DNA from 3 places in the Arthrobacter sp. YC-RL1 genome. Region 2 is predicted to be linked to each of the others. Evidence: riboswitches for the same ligand, from Rfam matches in the RefSeq annotation. Region 2 holds a riboswitch; each other region holds the start of a gene.

What was found. Region 2 has a riboswitch for S-adenosylmethionine ahead of ATC04_RS16670 (ABC transporter substrate-binding protein). Riboswitches for the same ligand answer to the same signal wherever they lie in the genome.
Region 1: it holds a riboswitch for S-adenosylmethionine, as region 2 does, so the genes downstream of both, ATC04_RS13555 (bifunctional o-acetylhomoserine/o-acetylserine sulfhydrylase) here and ATC04_RS16670 (ABC transporter substrate-binding protein) in region 2, are expected to answer to the same signal.
Region 3: it holds a riboswitch for S-adenosylmethionine, as region 2 does, so the genes downstream of both, ATC04_RS15220 (hypothetical protein) here and ATC04_RS16670 (ABC transporter substrate-binding protein) in region 2, are expected to answer to the same signal.

What each region holds. Positions count from the first base shown of each region.
Region 1 is NZ_CP013297.1:2,919,377-2,929,027, reverse strand. Features, by position in the region: gene ATC04_RS13580 (aminoglycoside phosphotransferase family protein) at 1-443, opposite strand, end outside; gene ATC04_RS13575 (type II CAAX endopeptidase family protein) at 536-1,318, shown strand; gene ATC04_RS13570 (GNAT family acetyltransferase) at 1,339-1,752, shown strand; gene ATC04_RS13565 (hypothetical protein) at 1,878-3,182, shown strand; gene ATC04_RS13560 (VOC family protein) at 3,269-3,913, opposite strand; SAM riboswitch class IV at 4,087-4,205, shown strand; gene ATC04_RS13555 (bifunctional o-acetylhomoserine/o-acetylserine sulfhydrylase) at 4,295-5,638, shown strand; gene ATC04_RS13550 (homoserine O-acetyltransferase) at 5,641-6,789, shown strand; gene ATC04_RS13545 (SGNH/GDSL hydrolase family protein) at 6,855-7,712, opposite strand; gene ATC04_RS13540 (hypothetical protein) at 7,762-8,142, opposite strand; gene ATC04_RS13535 (alpha/beta fold hydrolase) at 8,325-8,978, shown strand; gene ATC04_RS19405 (hypothetical protein) at 9,055-9,342, shown strand.
Region 2 is NZ_CP013297.1:3,616,034-3,625,684, reverse strand. Features, by position in the region: gene ATC04_RS16680 (SDR family oxidoreductase) at 1-302, opposite strand, end outside; gene ATC04_RS16675 (biliverdin-producing heme oxygenase) at 397-1,065, opposite strand; SAM riboswitch class I at 1,477-1,568, shown strand; gene ATC04_RS16670 (ABC transporter substrate-binding protein) at 1,690-3,324, shown strand; gene ATC04_RS16665 (ABC transporter permease) at 3,336-4,292, shown strand; gene ATC04_RS16660 (ABC transporter permease) at 4,307-5,194, shown strand; gene ATC04_RS16655 (ABC transporter ATP-binding protein) at 5,223-6,845, shown strand; gene ATC04_RS16650 (acyl-CoA dehydrogenase family protein) at 6,890-8,134, shown strand; gene ATC04_RS16645 (NtaA/DmoA family FMN-dependent monooxygenase) at 8,137-9,555, shown strand.
Region 3 is NZ_CP013297.1:3,302,588-3,312,238, forward strand. Features, by position in the region: gene ATC04_RS15200 (amino acid permease) at 1-1,185, opposite strand, end outside; gene ATC04_RS15205 (hypothetical protein) at 1,320-1,745, opposite strand; gene ATC04_RS15210 (helix-turn-helix domain-containing protein) at 1,894-2,457, opposite strand; gene ATC04_RS15215 (DinB family protein) at 2,659-3,258, shown strand; SAM riboswitch class IV at 3,333-3,446, shown strand; gene ATC04_RS15220 (hypothetical protein) at 3,462-3,728, shown strand; gene ATC04_RS15225 (VIT1/CCC1 transporter family protein) at 3,784-4,887, shown strand; gene ATC04_RS15230 (LOG family protein) at 4,957-6,135, opposite strand; gene ATC04_RS15235 (DEAD/DEAH box helicase) at 6,223-9,573, shown strand.

The sequences.
Region 1 (9,651 bases), 700 kb from region 2:
CATTTCTGCTGGCGCGCCGGCGTCCACGGACCTCGAAATGCAAAGGGCTCGGCCAGTTCATCTTCCAGCGGCTGCAGGTGCACCTCGGCCAGCTCCCGAACCAAGCGGCGAAGTGGCGCAGGGTCTCCGCTATGCGGTTCGTGGGCGCTCCCCGGTACGAATACGGTGGCCACCGAAGATAGCCCGTCGATGGTCAGGATGTCGCTGCAGTCAGTGGGAAGCAGGTAATCCAGCTGCTCGGCAAGGAGCCGGTGGAGCCGGACGCTGCGCGGCATCTGGGCACTGGCTTGGGGTGTACGGGCCATGCGGATGACAGCTTGCTCGTTGGCCAGCAGCACTGTGTGGAACTGTCCGCCCTCGTTGACGACCCCTCCTTCCCAGGGCAGGTCCGGGCGCAGCATCGTGCCCAGGTTCATCTCGGCTTCGGTGGCGGGACGGGACACAGGCAACTCGCTTCGCGGATCAGGGAAAACAGCTTCTTCAGGCTATCGCATGGCGTCCCGATCGCTGGGTGTCCGCACAGCGTGCGCGGTCTATGATCAAAGACGTGAATGCACAGACCAGCACCCAAACCGTGGACCGGCGCACGCTGAAGATCGAGATCGCGCTGGTGATGGCCCTGTGCCTGGGACAGAGCGCGGTGTACTCGATCATCAGCTTCGCCGACAAGGTCACCAAGGCGCCGCTGTCCGAGCAGACGACCTCGATGAACAACCCGCTGAGCACCCGCGAGTACTTCGACCTGGCCTACCAGCTGCTGGACATCGTTTTCGCCCTGGTTCCCGTGCTGCTGGCGCTTTATCTCATGAAGCGCAGCACCGGCACCACCGTGTCGATGATCGGCTTCGACCTGCGCAAACCCGGGCGGGATACGCTGCTGGGCGCCGGCCTGTTCCTGGCCATGGGCCTGGGAACCCTCGGAGTCTACGCTGCGGGCAGGGCTTTGGGCATCACCACGGCGCTGTCCACCGCGAACCTCGGGGACTACTGGTGGAGCGTCCCGGTGCTCATGCTCTCGGCCGCACGCCACGCGGTGCTGGAGGAAGTGATCATGCTCGGCTTCCTGTTCACCTACGTCCGCAAGCTCAAGCTGGGACTGTGGACCACGATCCTAGCCTCGGCGCTGATCCGCGGCAGCTACCACCTCTACCAAGGCATCGGGCCGATGATCGGCAACGTGGTCATGGGTGTGGTGTTCGGCTGGGTCTACCACCGCTACGCCCGGGTCATGCCCTTGGTGATCGCGCACTTCCTGCTCGATGCCATCGGCTTCGTCGGCTACCTGCTGCTCGGACCGGCGATTGGCATCGGCGCGTAGCCTTCCCATAGCCTTCTGACATGGAATTAATCGAACTTTCCGAGGCCTGGGTCGAGCGGGCTGTCGCGCTGTGGGAACACACCGGGCTGACCCGACCGTGGAACGATCCGCACGCCGACGCCCGCAAGGCCCTCGCGGGCCCTGAGTCCACCATCCTGGCGCTCGTCCAGGGGGAGCGGCTGGCCGCCACCGCCATGGCCGGAGATGACGGGCATCGCGGCTGGCTTTACTACGTCGCCGTCGACCCCGACTTGCAGGACCAGGGCTGCGGGTGGCGCATCGTCGAAGCGGCAGCAGAATGGCTGCGCGCCCGGGGAACCGTCAAGGTCCAGCTGATGGTCCGCGCCGGCAATGACTCGGTTACGCAGTTCTACGAAAAACTCGGTTTCGAACGCCTGAACGTCGCAGTGCTGGGCAAACGGCTGGTTCCCTAACCAGCAGGGTATTTGAAGCGGACGTCCAGAAAAAGCGGATAAAGTTACTCCGGTACAAAATATCCGCCAATCTGATGAAAGACTTCCTGATGAGAGAGCATCCGTCAGGAACTCGAAGGGAAGACATGCAGTTCGCCGAACTCTGGAGCAAGTCGCGGGCCTGCCTCGCGCTGATGGCGATGCTGATCTTCACCGAGCTCTTGGCGCTGCTGGTTCCGGTGGAGACCGAACATACCAGCAGGGAAGGCCTGAGCGTCGCCTCCTCCTTCGGCATGCTCTTCTGCGGCGTCGTGCTGGGCACCTACGCCGCATGGGTGGGCGGCCGCTTCGGCATCGCGGCCCTGCGCCGGGTACGCGGACCGCACCGCATCGCGGCAACCGCCCTGCAGCTGCTGGCGCCCCCGCTGGTTGTCGGCGCCAGCGCCTACCTGCTGGGCTACGCGACGGTGATGTACCGGATGGGCGAAGTGTTCGTCCCCGACCCCGGACTATTCCTGCTCTCCATGCTCATGATGCTGGGCCTGTGCCTGGGCGGTTTGGGGCTGGGACTGCTGTTCGCCCCGAAGCTGGCCATCGGGCTGAGCATCGTGTTGTTCTCCGGACTGCAACTGCTTTCCCTGGTGGCCCCTGGCCCCATGCTGAGCAACATGGCAGGGCTTTCAGAGTGCTGCACCCGGGATTCGGCACCGAATCCCATAGTCATCCAGGCAGTCGCCCTGTGCTATCTGGGCTGGTCGATGTTGGGCGTGTTGGCCATCTGCGTCAAGGCGCAGAACATGAACCGAATGGCGCGTCGCGCGCTGGCCGTGGCCGGAGCATTGTCGCTGACAGTGCTCTGGGGCGGCGGGGCGCTGGCGGCGCAGGATGCGGGCGAAGAGCAGCAGCTCAGCCGCACCTCCGAGCTACGCTGCGAAGAACCCGGCGACGGGCACGAGTACTGTTTCTGGCCCGGGGAAGCGGAGCACTGGAACGACTGGAGGTCTAACATCACCGCGGGTGTCGGCCAGTTGGAACAGGCCACAGGAATCCAGCAGCCGCGCATCATCACCAGCAGCAAGGCCCATGCCGAGGCAACCGGCGGTCTGCTGCTGGGCTTCGAGGACCGCTATTCCCCGGAAACCGTCAAGTGGGATCTGGCCATGAAAATGTCGGTCAACCCCACCGAACAATGTTTGGGCAGCCTTGCGGCGAGCCACGGCATTGTTGGCACCTCGAGTGCCGCTACCGAAGCGCAGCGGCACATGTGGGCGCAGTCCAACCTGCTGTACCAATGGTGGACTACAAAGGCAGACCGGGAATTCGTCGACTCAGCCCAGTCTGAGCAGCTCGACGCGCTGAACGCGCTGGACGAGCAGTCCCAAATCAGCTGGGTGAAACGGGCGGCCGCGGGAGTCGAAAACTGCCAGCTGGTGCAGCTACCCGGATCCTAGGGCTGCACCAACCGTCCAATTAACAAGCAAAGGTAGGTGGGGACTCCATTGTCCCCGCCTATCTTGTGCTGTGGTCCCCGATGTTCCTAGAGAACGACCGTGCCCTTGGCGGTATTGAAAGTTACCGACAGGATGCCCGGCGTCCCGTTGGGAGCTTGGTACTTGGTGGTCACCGGTCCGAGATTCACGTTCTCCGGCTGCCCCAGCCATTCAAGCACGCGCTCGCGGGATCCTGCAATGTTGATCTCGCTGATTTCACCGGTAGGCTCCAGCGCGCGCGACGGATGCAGGTCCTCGGTGCCGTCGTCCCAGCGCAGCAGATAGGGCACCTGCGGATCCGCGATCAGGCCCTTGATGCCGATCTGCTGCCAGGTCAGTTCGCGGCCGTCGGGGAACTTGCGGTTCCCGGGAACTGCCTTGCGTTCCAGGCGTTCTTCCGCTCCGCTCAGGTCGTCCAATGACACGCACCAACCCATCCAGCCGCCGCCCAGCTCGGAGCGCGCGCGCACGGCCTGTCCGAAAGGTGCCTTGAGGCTGGCAGGATGGTTCAGTACCTCGACGACCTCAAGGTACTGGTTGTGCTTCAGCGGGAAAATTACATTGCGAGTTCCAAACCGTGGATGCACGCCTCCCTTGACGAATTCCAGGCCCAGGGACTCTGCAATTCTTTCAGCGGTTGGCATCAGCCCATCCGGGCCGCATGCGTACGTAACGTGATCTAGCCTCATCATGTGCCAATCATGACAACAATGTGATCCCAGTCTCTACTTAGGTGATCCTAAGATCTGGACTCTTGTCGAATTCTGTGCAATAAGACGTCGCTCGGACGTGAATATGACCGATTGAGACTCTGGATCCGGCCTCGGGTTGCCAAGATATTCGATTTTCGGGCACACTGGTGGCAGGTCATGAGTCCCAGTAACAAGCCCCGGCTTACTGGGCGGCAACCCTCCAACCGCGGTGGGGTGCCCCGGGTGAAGACCTGGCCCTTGAGCCGCTCGGCGTCAAGGACAAGCGCGGGTTACCCCTCTGGCAGCACCTCGTTGAGGTTCTTCCCGGTGGTGTGTGTTCAGTGGTGTACCCCCATAGTTACAGAACTTTTGGAGGCTGCCATGAGCAACAATTGGTCGTTTGAAACCCGTCAGATCCACGCAGGACAGAGCCCTGACCCGGTTACCGGTGCTCGCTCCCTGCCGATCTTCCAGACCACGTCCTTCGTCTTCCCGAGCGCCGAAAGCGCCGCAGCGCGCTTCGCCCTGCAGGAGCTGGAGCCGATCTACACCCGCATCGGCAACCCGACCACCGAGGCCGTGGAAACGCGCATCGCCGACCTCGAAGGCGGCGTGGGCGCACTGCTGCTGTCCTCTGGCCAGGCGGCAACCACCTTCGCGATCCTGAACATCGCCGAGGCCGGCGACCACCTGGTGGCCAGCCCGAGCCTCTACGGCGGAACCCAGAACCTGCTCAAGCACACGCTGAAGAAGCTGGGCGTCGAGGTCACTTTCGTTTCCGACCCGGACAACCTGCAGGAATGGCGCGACGCCGTCCAGCCGAACACCAAGGCGTTCTTCGGCGAGACCATCTCCAATCCGCGCCAGGATGTGCTGGACATCGAGGGCATTTCCGCGATCGCCCACGAGGTCGGCGTGCCGCTGCTGGTTGACAGCACCCTGGCCACCCCGTACCTGATCCGTCCCATCGAATGGGGTGCGGACATCGTGATCCATTCGGCCACCAAGTTCCTCGGCGGCCACGGCACCGCGATCGCCGGCGTGATCGTGGATTCGGGCAACTTCGACTTCTCCAAGGATCCCGAGCGCTTCCCGAGCTTCAACACCCCGGACGAGTCCTACAACGGCCTGGTCTACGCCCGCGACTTGGGCGTCAACGGCATCCTCGGCGCCAACCTGGCCTACATCCTCAAGGCCCGCGTACAGCTGCTGCGCGACCTGGGTTCGGCCCCGGCGCCGTTCAACGCGTTCTTGATCGCCCAGGGTCTGGAGACCCTGTCCCTGCGCATCGAACGCCATGTGGAGAACGCCTCCGCTGTCGCGAACTGGCTCGAAGCCCGCGCGGATGTGGAAGCTGTGGCCTACGCCGGCTTGGAATCCTCGCCGTGGTTCGAGCGCGGACGCAAGTACAGCCCGAAGGGCGCCGGCTCGGTGCTGGCCTTCGACCTGCCCGGTGGAGTCGAAGCCGGCAAGGCTTTTGTGGACGCATTGCAGCTGCACTCCCATGTGGCGAACCTGGGTGACGTCCGCTCGCTGGTCATCCACCCGGCCTCCACCACCCACGCCCAGCTCTCCGACGCGGAGCGCCTGGCCGCCGGGGTGCGCCCGGGACTGGTGCGCCTGAGCGTCGGGCTGGAGAACATCAACGACATCCTGGCCGACCTCGAGCTTGGGTTCCAGGCGGTCGCAGCCCTTGAGGGCAAGGAACTGCAGGAAACCCGCTAGGCATGGCATCCATTGTGACTACCGAAGACACCATCGGCACCGAAGAGCTCGCCGAAGGGACCCACGGCATTTTGCGCCGTGCGTCCGTGGGCGAGTACTCCTTCGAGTTCGGCGGCTACCTGCCGCAGGTGGCCCTGGCCTACGAAACCTGGGGGGAGCTGAATGCCGAGCGCAGCAACGCAGTGCTGGTGATGCACGCCCTGACCGGAGACGCCCACGTCTCCCGGGGCGATTCGCAGACCGACGGCTGGTGGGAGGACTTCGTCGGCCCCGGCCTGACAGTGGACACCGACCGCTTCTTCGTGGTCTCGGTGAACATGGTCGGCGGTTGCAATGGATCCACCGGCCCCGCATCGCTGGATGAGCAAGGTGTGCCGTGGGGTTCGCGTTTCCCGTTCGTCACCATCAAGGATTCGGTACGGCTGGAGCAAAGGCTGGCTACGCAGCTGGGAATTGAGCGCTGGCATACCGTGCTCGGCGGGTCCATGGGCGGAGCCCGGGCCCTGGAATACGCGGTTGAATTCCCTGAGCAGGTCGCGAACCTGGTGGTCATGGCTTCCACCGGCCAAGCCAGCGCAGAACAGATAGCGTTCGCGCAGGTGCAGACCCAATCCATCCGGCTTGATCCGCATTTCGCCGGGGGAGACTACTACCTGAACCAGGCGCGCCCGGACGAGGGGCTGGGACTGGCCCGCCGGCTGGCCCACCTGACCTACCGTTCCGAGGCGGAGCTGGAGCACCGCTTCGGCCGCAAGGCGCAGGAGGGCGAGGTGCCGGCAGGCCCCTTCGAAGGCAAGCGCGGCCGCTACCAGGTGGAAAGCTACCTGGACCACCAGGCCAGCAAGCTGGTCAACCGCTTCGACGCGAACAGCTACCTGGTGCTGACCGAGGCCTTGATGAGCCACGACGTGGCGCGCGGGCACGGCTCCTATGAGCAGGCGCTGGCTCGGCTGGAGCAGGTCAATGTGCTGGTGGCCGCCGTGAAATCGGACCGCCTGTACTACCCGGAGCAGTCGGTGAAGCTGGCCGCCTCGTTGGCCACACCCAAGCCCGTGCACTACATCGATTCGCCGATCGGCCATGACGGCTTCCTGACGGACGCCGCCCAGCTGGATGGGGTGCTGCGTACCCTGGTCTTCGACGAAGACTGATCCACGCACAAAGCGAAGGCCGCGCCACCAGTTATCGGTGGCGCGGCCTCCGCCGTGTCCGGGGGCTATCGGGCGCTGTCGCCGGCGCCCAGCGAGTCGTTCGGGGCGCTGTCCGCAAAGGGCATCGGGGTGGGGCGCTTGGCGGTGATGCCATCTCCCGAGGACTGGTGGCGCAGCCGGCGCAGTACCCATGGGGCGAGGTGCTCACGGGCCCAGTGCAGGTCCTCGATCCGCGCTTCCTTCCAGCTGCGGGTGTCCTCGACTGCGTCGATACGGGTGTCAAGCGTGTGCGGGACGTTCAAGGCATCCAGTGCCATCGCCGCAATGCGCTGGTGGCCCAGCGGCGAGAAGTGCAGGCGGTCCGCAGACCACATCACCGGCTGGTGCAGTTCGCGCAGCGCCCACATGTCTGCCACGATCGCGTCGTAGCGTGCGGCGACGGTGCGGACATTCTCGTTGTAGATGGCCACGCGGCCGCGGATGCTTCCGAGCACCGGGGTGTCCCGGATATCCGGCCCGGTGAACAGCAGGATGGTGGCCCCCGTGGAATTCAGCCGGGAAATCGTGGAATCGAGCTGGTCGGCGATCTTGTCCGGATCCCCTCCCGGGCGCAGCACGTCGTTGCCTCCGGCGCAGATGGAAATCAAGTCGGGCTTCAGATCAATGGTCGGCTGGACCTGCTCCTCGATGATCTGGGCAATCAGCCGGCCGCGGATCGCGAGGTTGGCGTAGGCGAAGTCAGGCACGCCCCGACTGAGCTCCTGGGCCAGACGGTCGGCCCAGCCTCGGAAGGACTGCGGGGCCAGGGGATCGGGGTCTCCCACGCCCTCGGTGAAAGAATCGCCGACCGCTACATAGCGCCGCCAAGGGTGCACCGTGGAATTCTCGGAATCAGGAGTTTCGAAACTTGGGGAAATAGCCACAAGCTACATTGTTACTCGTTAGTAACGTTGTGTCAACGATTCGAGAAAACTATCCGAGCAGGACCTTGCTGCGGGCCTCGGCGTATTCCTCGGCGCTGATCAACTGCTTGGAACGCAGATCCTCCAGCTCGCGCAGCCGGTCCTCCTTTGACTGGGCCGGGGCGAGCAGCGCGGACTTCGAGGCCTTGGCCGCGATGTCGGTCTGCACGGTGAAGATGTCAACCCCGGCGTTCTTCGCCGCCCGGTAGTTGCGCACCCAGACAACGATGATGAATACGACTACCAGCGTGAAAACGACAAGGAAGAGTATGGACAAGATGCTGACGCCGGCAAAGGCCGCGTCCATGGTGCCGGTCGGGTCGGAATCGAATAGTGTTTCCGGATCGTTGAGCTCTTCGATCAGTTCCGGCGGGGCGTCATCAAAATTCATCGCGGAGGCTGCTTTCGGTGGGTGGAGAAAACATCGTTCATCTATTTCCACAAGTCAACCACGATGGTTAAGCCAACGCCCCGAGTAAATCCAAACGTTACAGAATTGCAACGGGGCGATTGGTACTTTTGGCGTCGTCCGATGCGCTGGCGAGGGGCGGGGGTCGCTAGGCTTAGAACACTATGACTAATCCTGAAGCATCCACGGTTGCGCTGATTTCCCGCAATGATGAATCCCGACTGGGCACGCCGCTGCTGGTGTTCCTGCACGGCTACGGCTCGAATGAAGAAGACCTGATGGGCCTGTCGCGCTATTTGCCGCAGGAATTCACCTATCTTTCGGTGCGGGCTCCGCTGCAGGCCGGACCGGGGTTCAGCTGGTTCCCGCTGTCGCAGGAGATCGACTACTCTGTCGACGCAGTGGCGCAAAGCGTGAAAGGCCTCTGGGCCTTCCTGGAACCGATTGCGGCGCAGCACTCGTCCCTCACGCTGCTCGGCTTCTCGCAGGGCATGGCCATGGCCACGTCGCTGGCCCGTTACCAGCGCGAGGCGGTGTCCGCAGTGGTCGGCCTGTCCGGTTTCGCAGTAGAAGCCCCGGAACTGGAGATCTTCGACGACGCGAAGCTCAAAGCCAACCCGTTGCCGCTGTTCTGGGGTCGGGACCTCGCTGACCCGGTCATCACCCGTGACAAGATCGAATTCACCCTTGGCTGGGTTCCATCCCACACCGAGCTGACCAGCGAGACCTACCCGCAGATTGCCCACTCGGTGAGCATGGAAGAAATCCAGGATGTCGATGCCTTCCTCAAACGCGAAGTCTTGAAGCTGGAATCCTAGGCCGGACCTGCGGAGCCGGAGTACTTGGCTCAGGCCCTGTGGCCCGCGATGAAGGGCTCTCAGCCTGGACTATGATATGGAAGTCGATGTTCGGTTTGTTGACATGATGATCAAGCGAAATTCCATTGTCCTTGATATCGGGTGCGGCATCGGCAATGCCGTCAACGGGTTGCGAACTCTTGGGCATGATGCTTACAGAGTTGATCCAACCACTGAAGTCCCCGACGTTGCAGCAGACCTCTATGGCCATGCGTATTTTCGCAACATAGCGGCCATCGACACCACATCCGGAAACCTCGCTCTGAAAGGTCTTCCCGATCCTATGATGCAATCCTCATGTCGGGGAACATTCCTTCATTCTTGAAGGTTGATGAACCAAAGGCAAGTTTTCGCCAGGTCGCAGAATTGCTGAATCATGGCGGCATTTTCGTCCTTGGTACGACTACAGATTTCCAAGGCGGACCGAAAGCTCATGACAAGGCTGTGGCCGGAACGGGCGGAACCTGATGCACCGATTCTCCGATTGGCACCTAACCCCATTTCGCCTCACATCGCCATGGTCAGTGAGCGTCTTTTCTGCAAATGAGCCGGTGTCGTTCGGCGACGGACCGGACGAAATTTTTGTTTTACGCGGATAGACGGACATGAACCCCATCGTCACCTGTAAAAACCC
Region 2 (9,651 bases):
ATCATCGACACGTCAACACGACGGGCGGCATTGATGATGTTCTCGTGCTGCGGGATCCGGTGTCCCACGTCGCTGCCGGAAATCAGCAGCAGCCTGTCGACGCCTTCGAGGGCCGCGACGAGCGTGTGCGCCGCGTTGTAGTCGGCGACGCGGGTCTCCACGCCCTTGGCTGCCAAGGCGGCGAGTTTCTGCGGGGACCTGCCGAGCGCGACCAGGCTGCCCGCTGGGGCGCCCCGGGATAACAGCGCATCGATAACGAGGGTGCCGAGTTTTCCGGTAGCTCCGGCGACTGCGATCTTCATGAGTTTCCTCCGTTGACGGTTACCGTTGCCAACGACGTGCCGGCCGAAGGCATTCCCGCGGCCGGTGGCAGGTCGGTGCAGAACGTCCGAAAACCTAGGATGCGGCGCTCAGCTCGCTGGCGCTTGCCTTCAGCAGGTCCTCGAAGATCGCTTTGTTCCACTGGAACCCGCGCTTCGCCTCGTCGAGCACCGCTTCGGCATGCGAGGTGTTCGCCCCGAAAACATCGAGTTTGTCGCGGTAGGAATCCTTGTAGATTTTTGGCTTGTCGATGGCCTCGAACTTCCACATGTTCAATGCTTCATCGGAAATGGAATAGTGGCGGGATACGAGCTTTCCGATGGCTAGGCCGCCGGACAGGTCTCCCAGGTAGCGCAGGTAGTGGTGGGCGACGAGGCGCGCCGGTTCCGCCGCCGAGGCGCGGATTGCCGCAACGTAGGCCTCGGTGGCCGGCAACGCCGCTGGGATCTCCTTCAACCCGTGGGCCGGCAGCAGGACATCCAGGTCTTTTGCAATCTGCCCACTGCGTTCAAGTGCCGCGTCGAAGATTTCGCGAAGTTCCGGATCCGCGGCAAGCACCCGGACTTCTTCTTCCAACGCACCGTAGATGTAGTGGTACTGGGCAATCAGCAACATGTAGTCGCGTGCCGAGCGTTCCCCGCCCATCAACTTGGTGATGAAGTCGTTGGATTCTGCGGCGTGGTGATCTTCCTGGGTGACGCTGCGAAGCCGGGCGGAAAACTGTGTTGCGTCGGTGGCGCTCATGTTGCCCGTCTTTCTTAGCGCGATTGGAATGGCGAAATTTTTTACTAAGCTAACCTAATTTCCGGTTTCAATCGAGGGTTGTTCCATTCTGCAGGAGACGGTGATTTCCGTGTTCACCGGACGGCGGACGCATCGGCTTGGGAAGGGCGGGCCGTGGTCGCTGATATCGCGATTTTGTCCAACTAGCTCCTTCATCCATGGAGCCGCAACAGATCTTGCTTCCTGGTGCCGAGTCAAGAATTTGTCAGAGCTGTCGACAAGAATCGTCACAAGACGCTTTGTGACGTGCAAAATGACTCGTTTCAAGAGCGTTGATAACCGTTGCTGGGTTTCATGACGTTTTACTTACGTCACGCTTGGTCATATTCAACTCCGTGTTCGACACTGAAATTGTTCAAGAAATTGGACACCACACCATCCAGAGCGACTGAGAGACCTGGCTCGTTGACGTCGCAGCAACCACCCGACATCGGGAGCGGTGCTAAGGCCAGGACCGATGGAGATTGCTAGATTTCGCAACGGTCCTTTAAGGGGAGATCTCTGCCTTCCCTCGAACTCGCTACAAGCGGATCGTTGAACATCAGGCGTAATCCTCGGGTCCAACACCGAGAGGAACACACGAAGATGCGTACTTCGCACCTGAGCTTGAAAGCAGCGGCCCTTGTCACCGTCCTAGGCCTGACGCTGACTGCCTGCGGCGGAAACTCGACAACTGCCGCCCCAGCGGAAGGCGCCCCGACCGCCTCCGGCGAACCGGTTGAAGGCGGCACCTTCACCTTCGCCGAGGTCACCCCGATCAACAACTGGCAGACCCAGGCAGCGCGCTTCTACGAGAAGGCCAACGTGCTGAACTCGGTCCTTGACCGCCTGACCTACTTCGACGTTGAATCCGGCAAGCTGGTGGGCTGGATTGCCAAGGATTTCAAAGCGAACAAGGAGCAGACGGAATTCACCTTCACCATTCGCGACGGAGTGACTTTTTCGGATGGATCCGCGCTTAATGCCGAAGCGGTTAAGCTGAATCTTGACGCGCTGGGTCTGGGCATCAAAGATGCACAGATCGCTCCAAACGTGGACTTCGGCGCCTACAAGTCGGCCGAGGTCGTGGGGGAGAACCAGGTAAAGGTGACGCTGAAGCGTCCCGACGCCAACTTCCTGCGCGCTACTTCTTCGGTCGCCGCAGGCCTGGTCTCCCCGAAGACCTTGAAGCTGGACAATGCAGGCCAGTCAGCCATCGCCAAGATCGTCGGTTCCGGCCCGTTTGTCTTCGAATCGGAAAAGCCGGACGAAGAAGTGGTGTTCACCAGCCGCGATGACTACGCCTGGGCCCCGGAAACCGCCCCGAACCAGGGCGACGCATACCTTGACTCCCTCGTGGTCAAGTACCTGCCTGAAGTCGCAAGCCGCGCCGGCGCCGCCCAGTCGGGCCAGGTCGACCTGGTCCGAGGTCTGCAGCCGGTGGACGAGCAGGTACTGGCAGCCAACGGCGGCCAGGTCTTCGCCGCGCAGGGAGTGGACCTGACCACGAACCAGGCAGCAGTGCGCATCGGCTCCGGCAAGCTGGCGGACGCCAAGGTCCGCCAGGCGCTGCAGGTCGGAATCGACCGCCAAGCCATCAAGGACACCGTGCTGTCCGACAGCTACGTCGTGGCGGGATCGATCTTGAACCACAAGGCCCCGGGTTTCGTCGACCTGTCCTCTGAAATCGCCTACAACCCGGAGAAATCAAAGCAGCTCCTGGACGAAGCAGGCTGGAAGGTCGGCGCCGACGGCATCCGTGAGAAGGACGGCGAAAAGCTGGAAATCACGGTGGCCACCTCGAACAACTCGGTTGTCATCAAGCCGGCCTTCGAATTGATCGAGCAGCAGTGGCGCGACCTTGGCGTGAAGCTGGTCAACCGCGCGGCCGACAACACCTTCCTGGTCAACGCACTGGTCGACGACAAGGTCGAATTCTTCGGCACCCGCCAGTTCGCCCTCGGCGGCCTCGGCCCGGTGTACGCGCCGGCCAACAATACCCAGACCCTGAACTCCGACGAGGAACTGAACAAGCTCTTCGCCAAGGAACAGGCGGCAACCAGCGAAGAAGAGCATCTGAAGCTGGTCGAAGAAGAACAGCGTGCACTGGTGCTGGACAAGGCCCTGACGCTCGTACTGTGGGACGAGGTCCAGGTTTACGGCGCGAACAAGTCAGCCCACGTCGAGTTCACCTCCGGTACCGCCCCGATCTTCCAGGGCGCTTGGAAGAGCGAAGGCTAGGAGTCGAAGCCATGGGCGGATACATTGCCAAGCGCGTAGGCCAGGCCCTGCTGGTGATCTGGCTTGCCTACACCGCGGTATTCATCGCAGTTCAGTCGCTTCCCAACGACCCGGTGACGATTTTCCTGAACTCGGACTCGGCAGCTGATCCGGCGACTATCGCGCAGATGAAGGAGTACTACGGGTACGACCAACCGGTCATTGTCCAGTACTTCTCCCAGCTACTCGGTCTGCTGCGCGGAGATCTGGGATACTCCCTGTCCAGCGGCTCTGAAGTATCCGCCCGCATCGGCGAAGTCGCCGGTTCAACGTTGGTGCTGGCAGGCTCGGCCTTCGTTGTCGCGGTCGTTTTGGCTGTGGCGCTCACGGCCGCGGCCACCCTGGCCCGCGGCACCAAGCTGCGCAACCTGCTGCTGAATCTTCCGCCGCTCATGGTTTCCATCCCGGTCTTCTGGCTTGGGCTGGTGCTGCTGCAGCTGCTGGCGGTCCAGCTCGGCGTGATGTCGCTGTTCCCGGACGCTTCCTTCCTCTCGCTGGCGGTCCCGATTTTCGTTCTGGCGGTGCATTTGAGCGCACCCATCGCCCAGGTGCTCATCAAGAGCGTCCAGGAAGTCAACACCCAGCCATTCGTGGACGTGCTCAGGGCCAAGGGAGCCAGCGAATCGTGGATTTTCTACCGTCATACGCTGAAGAACGCCGCACCCGCCGCGCTGTCCATTGCCGGCATCACCATCGGAACGCTGCTTGCCGGGTCGGTGATCACCGAAACCGTTTTCGCCCGTGCAGGGTTGGGCCAGCTGATTCTCCAGTCGGTCACCGTCCAGGACATCCCGCTGGTCCAGGGGCTGGTCCTGCTGACCGCCGTCGTGTTCACAACAGTCAACCTGCTGGTTGACCTCATCCATCCGAAGCTCGATCCGCGCATCATCACCGCCCGCTCCGGTTCGCCCCGCGCGCTTGCGGCCTAGGGAAGGAAAAGTCCATGAGCCTTCTGGCAGACAACGTCGAAACGACCGCCGCGCCCCTGGCCGCTTCAGAACAGCCGGTTGCGCGGACCTCGGGATCCTCCGCGGCAATGCGCCGGCTGGCGCGGTGGTGGGTCCTGGTTCCGCTGGCCATCGTGCTGTTGTGGGCCGTGATTCCCTCGATGTTCACCGGCCACGACCCGATCACCGGAGTACCGGCGGACAAGCTCCTGGCTCCAAGCTCCGAGCACCTGTTCGGCACTGATCACCTGGGACGCGACGTCTTCTCCCGAGTTGTGTACGGAACCCGGCAGACGCTGCTCACCGCGGGGCTGGCCTGCCTGATCGGCAGCATTGTCGGTTCGATCCTCGGACTGCTTGCCGGAACCGCCGGCAGGTTTGCCGATAGCGCGGCCATGCGCCTGGTGGATGTCATCCTGGCAGTCCCGGCGTTCCTGATCGCCCTGATCCTGGTGACCGCGACCGAACCCGGCCCGCTGTCGCTGGGACTCGGTGTCGGGATCGCTTCCATTGCAGCCTTCGCACGGCTGGTGCGCACCGAGGTGCTCCGGGTCCGTTCCCGGGACTTCGTGCAGGCCGCGCTGATGAGCGGGGGCGGATACTTCACCGTTCTGCGCCGACACATCATTCCACACGTGATCGGGCCGGTGCTCTCGCTGCTGGCCGTTGACCTCGGCGCGGCAATCCTGGCGATCTCGGGGCTCGGTTTCCTCGGCTTCGGTTCCCCGCCGCCGACGCCGGAGTGGGGTCTGCTGATCTCCGAGGGACGGCAGTACCTTTCCGTCGCCTGGTGGCTCACCACCCTTCCCGGCCTGGTCATCGTTGCCGCAGTGATGCTGATGGCTACCCTGGGCCGAGCCGTCAACAAAGTCTTCCGCTTCTAGCGCCGTACCCGGTTGAAAGGAGAGATCCATGAATGCCCCACAGAATACCGCCAATCCGGTGATCCGGATTGAAGACCTCACGGTCCAGTACGCGCAGGGAACCATCGCCGCGGACAACATCAACCTCCAGATTCCCGGCGGGCAGATCGTTGCCATCGTCGGCGAATCCGGCTCCGGCAAGTCGACGCTGACCAAGTCCCTGATCGGTTTGCTGCCCCAGGGCACCAAAAGCACCGGCAGCGTGCGCTTTGGCGGCACCGAAGTGACCACGTTGAACGTGCACGAATGGCGCAAGATCCGCGGGGCAGGCATCGGGCTGGTGCCGCAGGACCCGGGCGCCTCCCTGGACCCGGTGAAGACCATCGGCTCCCAGGTGATCGAGGTGTTCAGGCTGCACCCCAGCCGTTCGGTCCCCAAAGCCCAATGGCGTTCCAAGGCGATCGAGCTGCTGGAAAGCGTGGGCATTGACCGCGCCGAAAGCAGGATGTCGCAGTACCCGCATGAGCTGTCAGGCGGGTTGAAGCAGCGTGTACTGATCGCCATTGCGTTCGCACTGAACCCGAAGCTGCTCATCGCCGATGAGCCTACGAGCGCGCTGGATGTCACCGTGCAGCGGACCGTGCTGGAGATCTTCGTGTCGCTGGCACGCAAAAACGGAACCACCGTGCTGTTCGTGACCCACGACCTGGCCGTCGCCACGGATATCGCCGACCGCGTCCTGGTCATGAACTCCGGGCGCATCCTCGAAGACCGGAGCGTGGCGGAATTGGTCTCCCAGAGCATCGACCCGTATACCAAGGCGCTGCTTGACCAGGCCTACGCCACCGCGAACCAGCAGGACACGCGGAGCACCGATGACCTGGCGATCTCGGTCGCGAACCTCGGCAAGGTTTTCGGCAAGGGGACTGCGGCCCATACTGCGGTGTCTTCCGTGTCCTTCGACGTCGCCCGGGGGACCACGTTCTCTCTGGTCGGCGAATCCGGCTCGGGAAAATCCACCACCGCGAAAATGATCATGGGCCTGCTCGAAGCCAGCAACGGCAGCGCGCGAGTCAACGGCAACGAGGTGACCGGCATCGGAGGAAAGCAGCGCTACGCGCTGTGGCGCGAAGCCCAGCTGGTCTACCAGAACCCGGACTCCGCGCTGGATCCCCGGCAGCGGGTCGAAGCGATCATCGCCGAGCCAATGGTCAACTACCGCCTGGGCGACGCGGCCTGGCGTCGCGCTCGCGTGGCCCAGCTCATGGAACAGGTCAATCTGGGTGCGGAGCTTGCCTCCAAGCGGCCCGGCGAACTGTCGGGCGGCCAGCGGCAGCGGGTGGCCATCGCCCGGGCACTGGCAAGCGGCGCTAAGATCCTGGTGCTCGACGAGGCGCTGAGCGCACTGGACGTCCTGACGCAGGAACAAATCCTGGAACTGCTCGATACGCTGCAGCGCGAGGAAAACCTCACCTACCTGTTCATCTCCCACGACCTGCACGTGGTTGAACGCATCAGCCACCAGGTCGGCGTGATGCGCGGCGGCGAACTGGTCGAGGTCGGATCCGTCGCACAGGTCTTCTCCGACCCGCAGCACGAGTACACCCGAACACTGCTGGCAGCGAACCCCGGCCACGTACTGCGCGAACTCGCCGAGACGCGCAGTTGCTGAACATCCACGAAGCACTTATTTCACTGAATTCCGAAAGAGATACTATGAGCACCGACGCCCTGGAATCGACCCAAACCATTACCGCACCGTACGGCAGCGAAGCCGCCTACCAGCAGCTCTCGGCCCGCTTCAGCGAGGTATTCGCGCGTATCGCCGAAGGCACCCGGGAGCGCGAACAGCAGCGCATCCTGCCTTTCGAGCAGGTCCAGTGGCTGAAGGACGCCGGATTCACCACGTTGCGCGTGCCGGCAAGCCACGGCGGGGATCCGGTCAGCCACGAGCATCTTTTCCGCCTGCTCATTGAACTGTCGGCCGCCGACTCCAATGTGTCGCACCTGCTGCGCAGCCACTTCTCCTTCGTGGAAACCATTGCGCTGCAGCCGCAGGAATTCCAGGATCGCTGGTTCCCGCGTGTGCTCGCCGGGGAGATTTTCGGCAATGCCGCCACCGAGCGCGGCGGCAACGCGTTGGGCAGCACCAACACCAAGCTCGTCAAGACCGATGCCGGGTGGGTGCTGCGCGGCGAGAAGTACTACACCACCGGCTCGATCTTCGCCGACTGGGTAGTTGTCATGGCGACCACGGACGGCGTCGAGGGGCGCCAGTACGCGGTGGTCGACCGCCATGCCCAGGGCGTTGAGATCCTCGACGACTGGGACGGCTTCGGCCAGCCGCTGACCGGCACCGGCACCGCGATCTTCACCGACGTCGCGGTGGACGAGCAGAACATCATCCAGCGCAAGGTGGCCTCCACCCTGGAGCCCGCGTTCTTCCAGCTGTGCCTGCTCTCGGTGCTGGTCGGCATCGGCAAGGCCGCCCGCAACGAAGCCGCCCGCATTGTGGCCACCCGCACCCGTACCTTCAACACCGGCTCCGGCGCGCTGTTCAAGGACGACCCGCAGATCCAGGAGCTCGTGGGACGCCTGGCCTCCAACGTCTTCGCCGCGGAATCGATCGTGGTCTCGGCGGCCCGAGACCTGGACGCCGCACTGGACCCGAGCCTCGGACTGGATGCGGAGTCCGCCTTCCTGCGCGCCGAGCTCGCGGTGCAGCAGGCGCACGTGGCGGCCCCGAAGCTGGTCCTGGACGCCACCAGCGAGCTCTTCGACGTCACCGGCGCCTCGGCGGTCTCCACCTCCAAGTCGCTTGACCGCTTCTGGCGCAATGCCCGCACCGTCGCCACCCACAACCCGGTCGCCTTCAAGGCCCGCTCGGTGGGCGACTACTTCATCAACGGAACCATCCCGACGGGCCTGCACTCGATCGGCGAAGCCAAGGGAGCCAAGTAGCCATGGGAACCTTCGACTCGCGGCCGCGCTTCCTACTCTCGGCCTTCCTGATGAACACCTCCAGCCACATCCTCGGCGGCATGTGGCGCCACCCTCAGGCCGAGCAGCACAAGTTCAACGAGCTGGCGCTCTGGGTGGAGCTGGCCAAGAAGCTGGAAGACGCCAAGTTCGACAGCCTGTTCTTCGCCGACGTGGTGGGCTTGTACGGCGACCACGAGGGCGGCTGGGCCTCGCTGGTGCGCAAGGGGCTGCAGGTTCCGAGCCAGGACCCGCTGGTGCTGCTCTCCGCGCTGTCCGCCACCACCAGCGACATCGGGCTGGCCATGACCAGCTCGGTGGTGCAGGCGCACCCGTTCCAGTTCGCCCGCCAGGCCTCCACGCTCGACCACCTGTCCAACGGCCGCGTGGCCTGGAACATCGTGACCAGCGTGCTGGAGAACGCGCACCGAAACTTCGGCGGCGACAACCTGGTCGCGCACGACGACCGCTATGCCTGGGCCGAGGAGTACGTGGAAGCCGCCTACAAGCTCTGGGAGGGCTCTTGGGAGGACGATGCGCTCAAGGCAGACAAGGAGTCGGGCATCTACGCCGACCCGGCCCGGGTCAACAAGATCAACCACCGCGGCCAGCTGTACTCGATCGACGGGCCGCACCTGGCCCTGCCCAGCGTCCAGCGCACCCCGTTCCTGTTCCAGGCGGGGTCCTCGCCGCGCGGCTCGCAGTTCGCCGCCACCCATGCGGAGGCGACGTTCCTGTTTGCGCCGCACCCGGAATACGTGGCCAAGAAAAACGCCCAGCTGATCGGCAACCTCGAAGCCGCCGGCCGCACCCGCACGGATATCAAGGTCTTCGCAGGGCTCTCCTTCGTGGTCGGTTCCACCGAAGCAGAGGCCAAGGCCCTGGAAGCGGAATACGACCAGTATCTAGACCTGGAGGCCATCGTTGCCCATATTGGGGGAGGCATCGGCGTGGACCTCGGCGGGCTGGACTTGGACACTCCACTGGGCGCGGTGAAGACCGAAGGCGCCCAGGGCGTGCTGGAAGCGGTACTGGCCTCGACCCCGGGACGCAATCCAACCCTGCGCGACCTGGCGAACTACCGGGCCAAGGCCCAGCAGATCGTGGGCACCCCGGAACAGATCGTCGACGAGCTGGAGCGCTGGCAGGATGCCGGGATCGACGGGCTGAACATCATGAACCACGTGCTGCCCGGCTCGTACGACAACTTCATCGAAGGCGTCCTTCCGGAGCTGCGCCGCCGCGGCCTGGCGCAGAGCGAGTATGCGCCGGGAAGCCTGCGGCAAAAGGTCTTCGGACGCGGGGACAAGCTCCCGGCAAACCATCCGGCAGCCCAGTACCGCGGCGCCTTCACCGAATACTCGGCCGCAAATTCCGAGGCCAGCATGCAGTACCAGGGCTAGCAACAAAGCTTGGCAGGCAGATCCAACTGGGAGGGGATCTGCCTGCCATTTCCTGATCCGCAGACTTTCATCGGCAACGGCGGTATCGTTGCGCAC
Region 3 (9,651 bases), 310 kb from region 2:
CGGTTCGCGGCGGCGCAGGATCAGGAAGGCCACGCCCACCAGCAGGTAGGCCACGACGATGGACGGCGAACCGGAATCGACCAGCCAGCCGAGCATCGCGGTGCCGAAGAACGGAGCCAGCACGGACAGACCGCCGATGAACAGCAGCGCGTGGTGCGGGGTGCGGTACTTCGGGTGCAGCACGGCGAACCAGCGCGGCAGCATGCCGGAGGTGGCCATGGCGTACATCAGGCGCGAGGCGCCCATGAGCAGCGAGTTCCACGAGGTCAGGATGCCCGCGATGCCGCCGGCAATCAGGATCTTGGCCATGATCTCGGAGTTGAACAGCGCGCCCATGGCGTCCGCGGTGGCCATCTCGGAACCGGCGATCGCCGCCGGGCCCAGGCCCGAGGAGGTGGCCAGCACCACCATCACGTACCAGGCGGTGGCGATCAGCACGGAGATCACCACGTACTTGCCGATCTTGCGCGGCGGGATGTCGCATTCCTCGGCGGACTGCGGGATGACGTCGAAGCCGACGAACATGAACGGAACTACGATCATGACCCCGAAGAACCCGGCCAGTCCGTTGTCGAAGAACGGTTCCATATTGGCCGATTCGCCGCTGGCGAAGGAGCCGGTGAGCAGCATCGCGCCGATGATGAACAGGAAGAGTACCACGAAGGTCTGCACCAGGCCGGCGGTCTTGATGCCGCGGATATTGATCCAGGTGATCACCACGGCGCCCAGCACACCCACGAGGGCCCAGGTCAGGTAGACCTCGGAGCCGGCGATGTCCCAGAGCTTGATCTGCGAGAGGTTGGGGAAGATGTACTGCACCGACTTGGGCAGCGCGACCGCTTCGAAGGCGACGATGGTGATGTAGCCGCCGACGATGGCCCAGGACCCGGCGAAGGACCAGCGGGCACCCATGGCGCGCAGCAGGTAGTTGTGCTCTCCGCCGGCCTTGGGCATGGCCGCGACGAGCTCGGCGTAGGTCAGGCCGACGACCGCCATGATGCCGCCGCCGACCAGCATGGCCAGCGAAGCGCCGATCGGGCCGGCGGTGGTGATCCAGTCACCGGTGAGCACCACCCAGCCGAAGCCGATCATGGCTCCGACGCCGATGGCCAGTGCGTCCCACTTGCCGAGAACCTTTTTGAGTCCTGGCTCAGCGCCCTGCTGGTTCGCCGCTGCTTGCGTCATGGCAACCCCTTTCAAAATAATGATGTGGATCACATTACGAAAGAGGCGGGGAGAAATCCTTGGACGAATAAACCAAAGGGAAAGTCAAAAGTTCCAAAGAACGCGGCGCGGGATGGCGTCCTTCCGGCCGATGATCAGGCTTTTTTCGCCGAGGTGGCACCCTTGACCATCGCGCGGTCGACTTCATGGATTCCCAGGCAGAATCCAACCGAAAGGATGATCGACTTGATGGTGAGCTCGCTGATGTCGTCGGGAACATAGACCAGCTGCACCGGTCCGGCTAGGACGATCAGGACCAGAGCCCAAATGTTGTAGGCCCAGGACGTCCGGGCCTCCATCATTTCCGGATGCCGCGCCCGGCGGCGGATCGTGCGCACACCCAGCATGATGATGACGACCGCGAGAATGGCGGCGCCAAGGAAAAAGAAGTTGCGCTGGGTCCGCAGCCACGCAAGGGTCGATCCGACCAGGATGCCGACCAGGGCCGAAGCCCACCAGCTGATGGAGCGCAATTCGTGCGGTTTGGACTCCGCGCTTCCGGTGGATTTACCAGTCGCCATTGCACTCCTTCCTGTCTTCACTAGCCTGCATGCGTCGGCGGGCACTATTCCAAGAATACGCGGTGCAGTGGCCAGCCGTGAACGCGGCGCCTCTTCGCGGCAGGCTCTGTCCGGGGAGTCACACCACACCGGGAGCCACTGCACAGACTCAGAGAATCAGGGTCCAGAGCACCACGGCAGGTTCATCGCCGGGGTTTTCCCAGCTGTGCGGTTCCCGCCCCGGAAAGGTCATGGTGTCCCCCGCAGCGAGCTCGACCACCCGTTCGGGCAGCACCAGCGTGAACACCCCGGAGGCCACGTGCAGCACTTCGAGCTCGCAATCCACCGAATACAGTTCGCTCTCCCCCTTGCCCCGGGGTTCCACTTCGGCGCGAATGACCTGGACGCGCTTTTCGCCGCGCGGGGTGACCAGCTTCTCGGTGATGCCCGAGCCTCCCAGCGAGATGCGCGGCGCATCCCCCAGTCGCACCAAAGTCGTGTCCGGTACTTCGAACAGGGTCCCGACCTCGATCCCCAGCACCTCGCAGAGCTTGAGCAGCGTGGAGACCGACGGACTGGTCAAGTCGCGTTCGACGCGGGAAAGAAACCCCTTGGTCAACCCGGAAAGCTCGGCGACCTGGTCGATCGTCATGTGCTGCTGCTGGCGGACGCCGCGCAGCCGTGCTCCGATGTTGATTGACGAGCCTGAGGGTTCGACGGGCAGAGCTTTCATCCGTGGGGCACCTGGACCTGTTCACTCGAAGGATAGGCAGCGACCGCGGGAGTGTACTTCTGCCGGCCGCTCTGCGTCCCCAGTTTACCAATACGCAACTTCCGGCCAACCGGAGCGGAAGAATATGACACCTTGGCTTCGGTGGCTTCCCATTTCCTGAAGCGGGTTCCCCGAACCGTGGCCTGCACCTACACTCGGTCCATGGACGACACCCCGAACAGCACCGCGGCCAGGCTGCGCGAATACCTGAACGACGCGCGGCAGGCAGTCATCTTCAAAAGCCGGCAGCTCGGCGAGGAGCTGGCCCGCCAACCCATGACCCCCACCGGCACGCACGTGCTGGGCGTCGTGCACCACCTGGCGATCACCGAGTACGGCTACTTCGGTGCGTGCCTCAATCGGCCGGTCAACGACTCCTACGTCCAGCAGCTGCTGGACATCGACGACCCGCAGGCGGATTTCATTCCGCCAGCCGATGCCAGCGCGCAGCAGGTCATCGAGCTCTACCAGCGGGCCATCGCCTTCGCCGAGGCCGGGTTCGACCAGCTGGAGCTCGCCTCCCCGGCCGAAGTCCCCTGGTGGGTCCGCCACCGGCACACCACCCTGGAACATCTCATGGTGCACATGATCGCAGAGACCTCGCGCCATGCAGGCCATCTGGACATCGTCCGCGAGCTCCTGGACGGCCAGGTCGGGCTGCGCGCGGAAGCGCCGAACCTGCCGGACTACACACCCCGGCAATGGCAGGACCAGCGCGACCGGCTGCAGCAGACCGCGCAGTCCAGGCGCGGCTCCGACTAGCGCTTCGCGCGGAGTTCATATTACGGAATGAAACTTCACGACTTAATATTGCGGCGGTAGCATCGACACTGTTGCTTCACGAGACGCGGCGCCAAGCTCCGACTGGCCGCGCACCAACCCCAGGTTCATGGGTGGTTCGGATGAAGAAGCGGTCCGGGCATCGACCGATGCGCGGGCAAGAGCTCAGCGAGAGTTGTCGTGTCATGGCATTTTCCGTCCTCCCCATCATCGATCTGCAGACCGGACAGGTGCAGTTCACCGTGCAGGACCGCTGGTACACCCGCTACGTTTCAGACCCGGCGCACCTTGAGCGGCTGATCACCCGTTCCTCCCGGCGCCCGGTCTTCGATCCCGCGGCCGGCGAGCTGGTGGTGTTCGTGGCGTCCGCCGGGCAGCCCGATGGGCGCAGCCTTGCTTTTAGGCTTGCCAAATTCCCCGGCACCATCTCGCTGGCTAAACTGAGAGGCTGAACAGAATCCCGGGTTTCGTTGAGAAATCCCAAGCCGTAGGAGAGTCATCCTCGTGATGTCACACAGCCCCACGACTGAGCCCACCCCCGCCCAGATCCGCCGCTGGCGCAAGTACGTTGCGGACGAGGTCGCCGAAGGCGCCATCTACCGCGCGCTGGCCCAGAAGAAGACCGGACAGGAAAAGCAGATCCTGCTGGGACTGGCCGCGGCGGAAGAACGCCATGAGGAATACTGGCGCACCAAGCTCGGGGCGCATGCCCGCCCGGTGCGTCCCTCGCTGCGTCGCAGCTTCCTGCGTTTCCTCGCCCTGAGCTTCGGCTCGGTGTTCGTGCTCGCGCTGGCGCAGCGGGCCGAAAGCAGCACCCCCTACGCGACCGATGCCGACGCGTCGCCGCAGATGGCCGCCGACGAGCAGGTCCACGAGGAAGTCGTCCGCGCCCTGGCCACCGCGGGCCGCGCGCAGCTGTCGGGCAACTTCCGCGCCGCGGTCTTCGGCGCCAACGACGGCCTGGTCTCCAACCTGGCCCTGGTCATGGGCATCGGAGCGACCGGTGTTTCCTCCGGACTGGTGCTGTTCTCCGGCATCGCCGGCCTGCTGGCCGGCGCGCTGTCCATGGCCGCCGGCGAATACGTCTCCGTGCGTTCGCAGCGCGAGCTGCTCACGGCTTCGCGTCCCACTCAGGTGACGCTCACCGCCGCCCCTGACCTGGATTTGGACGCCAACGAACTGGTGCTCATCTACAAGGCCCGCGGCATGACCGACGAGGATGCCGAGCACCGCGCTGCAGAACGCATGGGCCTGTTCACCTGCGACTGCAACCCGTCCTTCTCGCTGAACCCGGAAGCCCGGGCCGAAGAGCTGGCGAACGAGCACGAGGAACTGGGCTCGGCCACCGGCGCCGCGGCGACCTCCTTCTGCCTGTTCGCCTCCGGAGCGGTCATCCCGATCCTTCCCTACATCTTCGGCATGTCAGGCCTGGCTGCGATCATCACCTCGGTGCTGCTGGTCGGCGCCGCGCTGATGATCACCGGCGGCATTGTAGGGCTGCTGTCCGGGGCCTCGCCGATGAAGCGCGGCCTGCGCCAGCTGGCCATCGGCTGGGGCGCCGCCGCAGTCACCTACTGCCTCGGCTTGCTGTTCGGCACCAACGTGGCCTGAGCCCCGCCGGCTCGATGAGCCATTCCCACGGCCGCCGCCTGCTTCACCAGGCGGCGGCCGTTGCCGTTCTCAGAATCTGGTGCGCCGGCGCAGCGACTGCATGCCGCCGATGAATTCCACCGCTTCGGCCACCGAATCGACCAGAGCGATCTTGTCCTCCATGATCTGCTCGGCGGCCAGCGCCTTGAGCAGCTGCCAAGCCGGCAGTGTGCGGGTCCAATGCTCGCGGCCGACCAACACCAGCGGCACCACCCTGGCCCCGGTGGCGTAATAGTTCTCGCAGGCGTCCTGGAAGATTTCCTGCACCGTGCCGGCGGAACCGGGCAGCACCACGATCCCGCCGTTGGATTGCTCCAGCAGCAGCGCCTCGCGGGTCGCGTTGGCGAAGAACTTGGCGATGTGCGTGGCGAACAGGTTCGGCGGTTCGTGCCCGAAGAACCAGGTCGGAACCCCCAGCGAGGTGCGTTCCGAGGGAAAGCGGGCCTTCACGGCGAGCGCGGTGCGCGCCCAGCCGGTGCGCCGGTGGATCGCGTCCGGTTCCGCCGCCAGCATCTGCAGGGCCGTGGAGATCTCCTCCCGCCCGCGGTCGGCCAGCCAGGCACCGGCGTTCGCCGCTTCCATGGCTCCCGGTCCCCCGCCGGTGGCCACGGCGTATCCGGCGCGGGTCAGCCGCGCCCCGAGGTCCAGCGCCTGCGCGTACTGCTCGGTGCCTCGGCTCAGGGCGTGCCCGCCCATGACTCCGATGATCGGGGTGTCCTTGAAGGCGCCGTCGTAGACCTCGGAGATCAGCGCCTGCCCCACGTGGTGGTCGTGCAGCGTCGATGCCATCGCCTGGTCGTCGCTCAGCAGCTGGCGCGGACCGTGCTGCTGCGAGTAGGTGTAGATCCGCGCGTCCGGCACATGCTCATAGGTCTGCGTGCTGATTCCCTCGTACAGTTCCTCGGGGGTGTACAGCCCGCGGTCGCTGGTGCGGAAGGGCAGCTGCTCCCCCGAGTCCATGCACAACCCGCCGGTGCTCTGGACCAAGGCGCGGCCGGCTTCACTGAACTGGCAGTCGATGAACAGCGCCTCGGCCAGGTCCAGCGCGGCGAGCACCGTATCGCGCCCGCGCAGATCCACGCGGTGCACCCGCCAGCTGCGGCCGCGGGAGCGCTGGAAACCCAGCGCTTCGGCCGCCAAGCGGTCGAATTCCGCCAGTGAGGTGATGTTGACGGCGCGCGCCGGAAGATACGGCCAGACTTGGGACATGGCTCCACGCTACGTGACAGTTAGGGATTATTCACAGTAGGGGGCTCTCAACTTTCACGACGGGCCAGAACGTGAAACGATTAGCGGATGACTAATGCTGTTCCACCGACCATCGACGCAAGGCACCTGCTGGCGTTCTTGGGCAATGTTCCCTTCTTCCACGGCAAGAAACTCGCCGACGAAGCCAATGCCGTGGTCGATGTTGAATTCGATGAGTCATCGGGGCAGATCGAAGGCACCGTGTTTGCCGGCGGCGAGGACTTTTCGCCCATGGTCCAGCTGCGCCGCGGCGCCGCCGGCTGGGAAATCGACTCCGGCGAATGCAGCTGCGACACCCCCGGCATCTGCCCGCACATCGCGGCCCTGGTGCTGACCTCCAACAAGCTCTCCGGGCTGGCCAAGGTGGCCACCAAGATGGAGGAGAAGGTCGTCACCACCTGGTCCAAGCAGGCAGACACCTGGTACGCCGAACGCGAGCCGCGCCCCAGCGACGGGCTGGTCGGCTCCCCCAACGACCCGGTGGTGCCGATGGCGCTGCAGTTCCTGCTTTTCGATGCCAAGAACACCACCCAGCAGCAGCAATGGATGCCGACCGGCAAGCTGCCGCACGCCACCCACCGCAACCGCCGCTTCCGCCTGGGCGTGCGCCCCATGGTTCGCAACTCCGAGGGCCGTTGGGTGCGCGGCCAGCTGCGCTGGACCACCATCGGCTTCAAGACCTTCGGCTGGAACCTGCTGCGCGCGCAGCACCACTGGTTCTGCAGGTTCGCGGCGATGGCCCGCAGCAACACCCAGACCAACTTCAAGACCGACGAGGACTGGCTGTTCCTGGACGAGTACTCCTCGAACCTGCTCTGGCCGCTGCTCGATGAAGCCCATGAACTGGGCATCGAGCTGATCGGCACCCGCAACGACCTGTCGGTCCTGGTCGGCGGGCAATCCTGGACCGAAATGGTCGCGGACCTCGATGACGAGGACAACCTGCAGGTGCACGGCATCCTGCATGCCGCCGGCCACGACCTGACGCTGGAGGACTACAGCCCCGCCGGCACCATCGGCGACCACGGCTTCTACGTCCAGCTTGAGGACCCTGAGCAGATCCTGATCGCCCCGAGCCTGGACCGCCTCTCCGACAAGCAGCTGAACTGGTACGACTCGCACCAGCGGCTCCAGATTCCGGCGGCCGACCACCAGCTGTTCTTCGATACGGAGTATCCGCGCATGGCCCGCACCTTCGGCGTGCGCAGCATCTCCGAGGCCCTGGTTTTCCCTGAGCTGAAGCCCCCGTTCGTCCGCGCCAAGGTCGACTACAAGGTGGAGCAGACCGAGGAAGGCTCCAAGGAATCGGCCACCCTGGACTTCTCCATCAGCTACCCGGGGGTGGACGACGAGCACAAGCCCCACGACGCGGAGGCGGAGAGTTTCCTGCGCGCAGCGGTCAACGAGGTCTTCGAGCAGGTCATGGGTGTCGGCAACCCCGACTTGTCCCCCAAGTTCTACTCCGGCGAGCAGATGATCGCCTTCGTCTCCGACCTGGTTCCCGCCCTGGGCGCGCTGAAGACCGTCAAGCTGGAGGAAACCGGGCCGCGCCCGGTCTACCGCCAGCTGCGCGAGCTGCCCAAGCTGAAGATCAACGCCGTGGACCACGAACGCAACGACTGGCTGGATCTGGGCCTGCTGATCTCCGTCGGCTCCCATGAGGTGCCCTTCGCGGACATCGTGAAGGCGATGACCAATGGCGCCATGAAGCTGAAGCTGCCGGACAACTCGTGGTTCTCCCTGGACCAGCCGATCTTCGCCAAGCTCAAGGCGCTGGTGGACGAGGCCCAGGCGCTGAACGACAAGCCGAAGGACGCCGACCTGAAGCTCTCGGTCTTCCAGATCTCATTGTTCGAGGAACTGGACGAGCTGGCCGAGGGAATCGACGGAGCCGACCTGTTCATCGGGCGCATGCGTTCGCTGCTGCGCGTCGCCGAAGGCGGCCAGGCCTCCGTGCCGGACACCCTACAGGCCACCCTGCGCCCCTACCAGGTCGACGGCTTCCGCTGGCTGGCTCGCCTCTACCAGGGCGGCTTCGGCGGCATCCTGGCCGATGATATGGGCCTGGGCAAGACCCTGCAGACCATTGCCCTGGTCCTGCACGCCCACCAGCTGTGGGAGGACCCCGAGGCCTGCGCCGAGCTGCCGCCGGCCCAGCGGGTGCGCGCACCGTTTTTGGTGGTCGCCCCGAGCTCCGTGGTCTCTAACTGGGAGATGGAGGTCCGCCGCTTCGCGCCGAGCCTGCGCGTTATCAGCATCGATTCCACGCTGGGCGACGCCCGTCAGCTGCGCGAGCTGGCCGAAGGCTACGACGTGGTGCTCACGACCTACACGCTGCTGCGCCTGAACGACGAGATCTATGAGTCCCAGCGCTTCGCCGGGCTGATCCTGGACGAGGCCCAGTTCGTGAAGAACCGCTCGACCAAGGCCCACCGCACCGCGGTGAACCTGCAGACTAGCTTCAAGCTGGCGGTGACCGGCACCCCGATGGAGAACAACCTCTCCGAGCTCGGCGCGCTGCTGTCGCTGACCTCCCCGTCGCTGTTCATGAACGTCAGCCGCTTCAACCGGCAGTTCGCCCGCCCCATCGAGGTGCTGGGCGACAAGGACACCCTGGCCCTGCTGCAGCGCCGCGTGAAGCCGTTCATGCTGCGCCGCACCAAGGAATCCGTGGTGCTGGACCTGCCGGCCAAGCAGGAGCAGCAGGTGCTGGTGCGCTTGTCCGACGAGCACCAGCACATCTACGACACCCACCTGAACCGCGAACGCCAGAAGATCCTGCACCTGGTCGAGGACCTGGACAAGAACCGCTTCACCATCTTCCAGTCGCTCACGCACCTGCGCATGCTCGCGCTGGAGCCGTCGCTGGTGGACCCGGAGCTGGCCGAGGTGCCCGGATCCAAGCTCGAGGCGCTATTCGACCAGCTCGACGACGTGCTGAACGAGGGCCACCGCGCCCTGGTGTTCAGCCAGTTCACCTCCTACCTGAAGGTGCTGGCCGGGAAGCTGACCGCACGCGGGATCAAGTTCGTCTACCTGGACGGCAGCACCCGCAACCGCGCCGAGGTGATCGAGCAGTTCAAGGAGGGCGAAGCCCCGCTGTTCCTGATTTCGCTGAAGGCCGGCGGTTTCGGGCTGAACCTGACCGAGGCCGACTACTGCTTCCTGCTTGACCCGTGGTGGAACCCCGCCGTGGAGGCCCAGGCGATCGACCGTACCCACCGCATCGGCCAGACGCGCCAGGTGATGGTCTACCGCATGATCTCCAAGGGGACCATCGAGGAGAAGGTCGTGGCCCTGCAGGATTCCAAGCGGAAGCTGATCAACACCGTCATGGACGAGGCCGATGGCTTCTCCAAGGCACTGACCGCGCAGGACATCCGGGGCCTGCTCGAGTAACAGGTTGATTAACTCTTCGTGGTTTAGCAGGCGCTTACCAGCAAGACGCGATATATTCAATATGCCACCTCATGTGCG